2 regions of the Anaerobacillus sp. genome follow, and region 1 is predicted to be linked to the other one. Evidence: predicted binding sites of a transcription regulator. Region 1 holds the regulator's gene; the other holds the start of a gene.
What was found. Region 1 encodes LexA, which represses DNA repair genes until DNA is damaged. Its sites were predicted from a motif close to CGAACATATGTTCG; they were not measured.
Positions count from the first base shown of each region.

Region 2: a site for LexA is predicted at 997-1,010, ahead of ACK4M9_RS09840 (Y-family DNA polymerase). Genes of this name have one in related genera too.

Region 1 covers NZ_JBKBWN010000005.1:23,859-26,280, forward strand. The annotation lists gene ACK4M9_RS08105 (YneB family resolvase-like protein) at 1-63, opposite strand, end outside; gene yneA (cell division suppressor protein YneA) at 29-367, opposite strand; gene lexA (transcriptional repressor LexA) at 524-1,147, shown strand; gene ACK4M9_RS08120 (alpha-galactosidase) at 1,265-2,422, opposite strand, start outside.
Region 2 covers NZ_JBKBWN010000006.1:15,597-18,018, forward strand. The annotation lists gene ACK4M9_RS09840 (Y-family DNA polymerase) at 1-922, opposite strand, end outside; gene ACK4M9_RS09845 (SDR family NAD(P)-dependent oxidoreductase) at 1,032-1,826, opposite strand; T-box leader at 2,059-2,268, shown strand; gene proB (glutamate 5-kinase) at 2,322-2,422, shown strand, end outside.

The DNA of each region.
Region 1 (2,422 bases):
TGATAATGACGTTTCCTGAGTTTGTTTATCAGTACTTACTCGACAGTAAATGATCGCTTTCATTTTCAACACCTGCATCCTTATTTGTTTGTTGAGGAACGAGTAGAACTTGTCCGGCATAAATGTGATGATCCCTAAGATTATTCTGTTCTTTTAATATCGTTATGTAAGACTGGACGGTTACTCCATCTGTGTATTTGCTTGCAATTGACCAAAGTGTATCTCCATTTTTTACTTCTACTTCTATGAAATGCTCATATTTAGGTTGGGCAGAAACATGAGCAGACATTAACATGTAAGCGATTATAGTAATAAATAATGCAATATAACTAATATCTGAGAATGAAAACTTTTGTCTTTTATCCATTTAAAACACTCACTTTCTTATATAAGATCATATGTTCTCTTTTATAATATAACGAACATTCGTTCTTGTCAACTGTTTTTAGAACTTATGTTTGCATATTTGATACAACTGAAGTATAATTATGGTAAGATAATGAAGAAAATGGGGTGCTACATAATGAATAAGATTTCAAAACGGCAGCAAGAAATTTTAGATTATATAAAAGATGAAGTTCGGAAAAAAGGGTATCCACCATCAGTTCGAGAAATCGGTGAAGCAGTAGGGTTAGCATCTAGTTCTACTGTGCATGGGCACCTTTCTCGCCTCGAAAAAAAGGGATTAATTCGCAGAGACCCTACAAAACCTAGAGCCATTGAAGTTCTTGATTTAAAAGACGAAAGCTATGAACAGCTAGCACCTAATACTTCATATGTACCTATCATCGGTAAAGTAACTGCCGGAGAACCAATTACAGCTTATGAAAATGTAGAGGATTACTTACCCCTTCCCGAAAAATTCGTTGGGGACGACAAAGTCTTTGTTCTCGTAATCCAAGGTGATAGTATGATTGAGGCAGGAATTTTTGATAAAGATATGGTTATTGTTAGGCAACAGCCGACGGCAAATAACGGGGATATCGTTGTGGCTATGACTGAAGAAGATGAAGCTACAGTTAAACGTTTCTTTAAAGAAAAAGACTTTATTAGACTACAGCCGGAAAACTCTTCAATGGAACCTATTATTCTACAAAACTGTTCGATTTTAGGGAAAGTTATTGGGGTATTCCGCTCGGTACACTAACAGTTAATATGTCTAATTATAAAAAGGATCAACTTTGGTTGGTTCTTTTTTGTGTTTTTGGAAAGAATTTGGCTTGACATATCCAGGTAAAAAAGCAAGGAGTCTGACTCCTTGCTTCTACATATTCTCTATTAAATTATTACATACTTCCATAAAATATAATCTTGAAGAAAAATCATTAAAGACTCTTATATCTTGATCATAACCTGTTCCTTGAAACCCTTGCTTCAACCAAATACCGGCCTCATTAATAACGTCTCCTGGTATGACATAATCCTCAACTTCACCATTTAAAGAGTAGAACTTTGAGACGATGTTGTGTAACATTGAATCTTGTTTAATATGAACCGGCGAGTACATATTAATTAAATCACCAAACACTTTTACTGGTATTTTAAAGGGCATATTGTAAAAGTGATAAATTGCACCAGGTAAAAGCCCTTTTCCGATAAACTTCATTCGAGCACTCTGCTCATTATATAGGATCTGAAAAATACCGCCAACTGCTCGCAAACCATCTTCCGAAACAACCATCCAGCTTGTCCCACTACCTATTGTAGGATTGTTCACCCGGTAAAACCGTCCAAATTGAAATACTTGTCGCCAATCTTTATAGCACTGAATTTGTTCTCTCATTTCATCCAACGCATCTTTTGACATATCCGATAAATTTAATTCAAAACCCAACAACCCAAAGCATGCAGTGTTGAATCTAGTTGATAACGGAACACTTCTTAACGTCTGATGGTTTGGACATACTGAAACATGTGCCCCCATGACTGATAAAGGATAGCCATAACTAGCCCCTTCTTGAATACTTAAACGACTGATAGCATCTGTGTTATCACTCGTCCACACTTGCGGCATGTAACAGAGCATCCCTAAGTCGAAACGGTTACCTCCTGAGGCGCAGCTTTCAAATAAGATATTTGGAAAAGTCTCGGTTAGCTTCCTTAAAACTCTGTAAAGTCCAAGAGTATACCGGTGTAAAAATTCTCCCTGTCTATCTGCTGGAAGTGCCGAACTATACGCATCTGAAAAATTACGATTCATATCCCACTTCACATAGCTAACGCCTTTTTTCAAGAAAATATTCGCCATTTGCGAAATGAGATAATCCTGGACTTCTCGCTGTGTTAAATCTAATAACATTTGATTTCTGCCTTTTGAATGGGCTCTATTAGGAATTTTCACTGCCCACTCTGGATGTTCCTTGTAACATTTACTGTTTTCATTGACCATTTCTGGCTCAACCCAAATACCAAAGGCCATACC
Region 2 (2,422 bases), on a different contig from region 1:
TGTAACCAATTCCTAAGCTAATTGTTCTTCCTGCCTTTTTAGCTGTCCGCGCTCTTCTAGCCACTTCTTCGCACATTTCTAAAATGACGTGTTTTACTTCTTCACGATCACAATAATCACGAAGTAAGATTTGACTTTTTCCAAAGCTAATTTGACCTTGCATAAGAGGAGCACCAAGATCAGAAAGATCGACTCCATTGGCATGATAGTAAAGCTGGTTTCCGATAATCCCAAAATGTTTTTCAAGTAACGGTAATGGCGCATTGGCTAATTGACCAATAGAGAAAATCCCTAATTTATGTAACCGCTTCTCGACTCTCGAACCAATTCCCCACATTTTGCGTAACGGAGATACATTCCAAAGCTTCGTTTCTACATCAGCATATGTCCACTTCGCAACCCCTACCTTTTTCGCTTCTAAATCAAGACAAACTTTTGCCAGCAGCATATTTGGTCCAATACCAATAGAACAGCTTAAACCAAACTCGGTTAACATTTCCTCGCGGATCCGCTCTGCAAGTTCCCACTCACTTCCCCAAAGTCGTCTCGTTCCTTTAACATCAAGAAAGCTCTCGTCAACGCTATACGTGTGAATTGCTTCTAATGGAACGTATTGATTAAAAAACTGGGTCAGCTTTGTAGAAACTTGTAAATACGTCGTCATTTGAGCGTTGACAATTTTTATACGAGGGTCACTCGGAATTTCAAAGAGACGATTTCCGGTTTTAATCCCAAACTCTGCCTTCAATCGAGGTGTGGCAGCTAAAACCACACTCCCTCCCCTCTCGGTATCTCCAACAACAGCTAAATAACATGTCAATGGATCTAAACCAAGGGCGAGAGCCGAACAACTCGCATAAAAACTTTTCATATCAATACAAAATATTGTTCGTACCGGTAATGAATTATAATCTATTTTCATCTTGCCACTCCTTTCTTAAAATAAGTGCATAAAAAAGAGAACGTATATTCGTATATAATATTCTCTATTATAAACGAATATACGTTCTCTTTTCAATTTGAAATTAATTCTATTTTTGGTTAAGCTTCTTTCCTGCAAGTTTTTCAACTAGGCTAGGGAATAGCTGATATAAGGTCGTCCCAAGCCCCATCCAACCTGGTAAGTTAAGCTCACGCTTTGGCTTTTCAATTAATTTGAGAATTTTTTCCGAAACAAAGGCTGGCTCAAGCATAAATTTCTCAACATTTTTCGTATAGCTTCCTGTACCGTCAGCGCGATCAAAAAATGGGGTTTTAATCGGACCGGGATTTACAGCACTCACAAAGATGTTCGTATCATTTAATTCCATTCGTAAGCTATTTGTAATTGCTAAAACAGCATGCTTGGTAGCTGAATAGACACTAGATTTTGGCGTTGCAAGCTTTCCTGCCTGTGAAGCAATGTTAATAATCTGCCCCTCATTTTCTGCGAGCATTGCGGGAAGTACAGCTTTTGTGCAAGCGATTAATCCAAAGACATTAACATCGAACATACCTTTTATGTCATCTAATTTAGAATTAATAAAAGCGTCAAAAATTGCGTAACCAGCATTATTAATTAAAACATCGATTTTCGGGTATTTTTCTAAGATTTGTGCAAAAGTATGAACAACAGCATCGTTGTCAGCAACATCTACTGTAAAGAAGGGCGCTTCTATACCCGTTGTTTTTAAAATTTCCTCACTAACTCTTTGTAACTTATCTGTGGAGCGCGCCAACAATACTGGTATCCCGCCTTTTTTTGCTACATCTAAAGCTAAAGTCGCACCAATTCCACTTGATGCACCTGTGATGATAATGATTTTATTATGTAAATACGAATTCAATGATTTCACCTCTATAAATTTTTCGGAACAATAAGCTTGAAGTAATATATATGACTTTAACCTCTTTCTCTACTTTACTTCAGTAACAAAGTTTATTATAATTCATATCCATATAGGATACTTAATAAGTCCTTAACTTTTTTATACTTTAATCCTTTAATATAGTCAAACTTAAAGGTAAAAAAGTATTGACAGTAAAAATAAAATGACAGATAATTAAAAAAACTCAAAAGATAAAGTGTTGAAAGGGACTAGTAAATAAACGTTTTGGCGAAAGAGAGTGGAATTCAGCGGCTGAAAGATTCCATCGCAGAAAACTTATTGAACCTACCCTGGAGCGTTAGGCTAAACCTAACCGTTACCAGCGTTAATGGTGTTAAGAGGGCATCAAACTGATGTCAATTAAGGTGGTACCGCGGATAATAACTCTTCCGTCCTTGTATTTTTATAAGGACGGAAGAGTTTTTTATATTTTTAGAAAAAGAGGGATTTATTATGAGTAAGCAGCGCATTGTCGTAAAAATTGGTAGTAGCTCATTAACAAACAGCAATGGTGGTCTTTCTATTGAAAAACTCATTGAACATGCGAACGCACT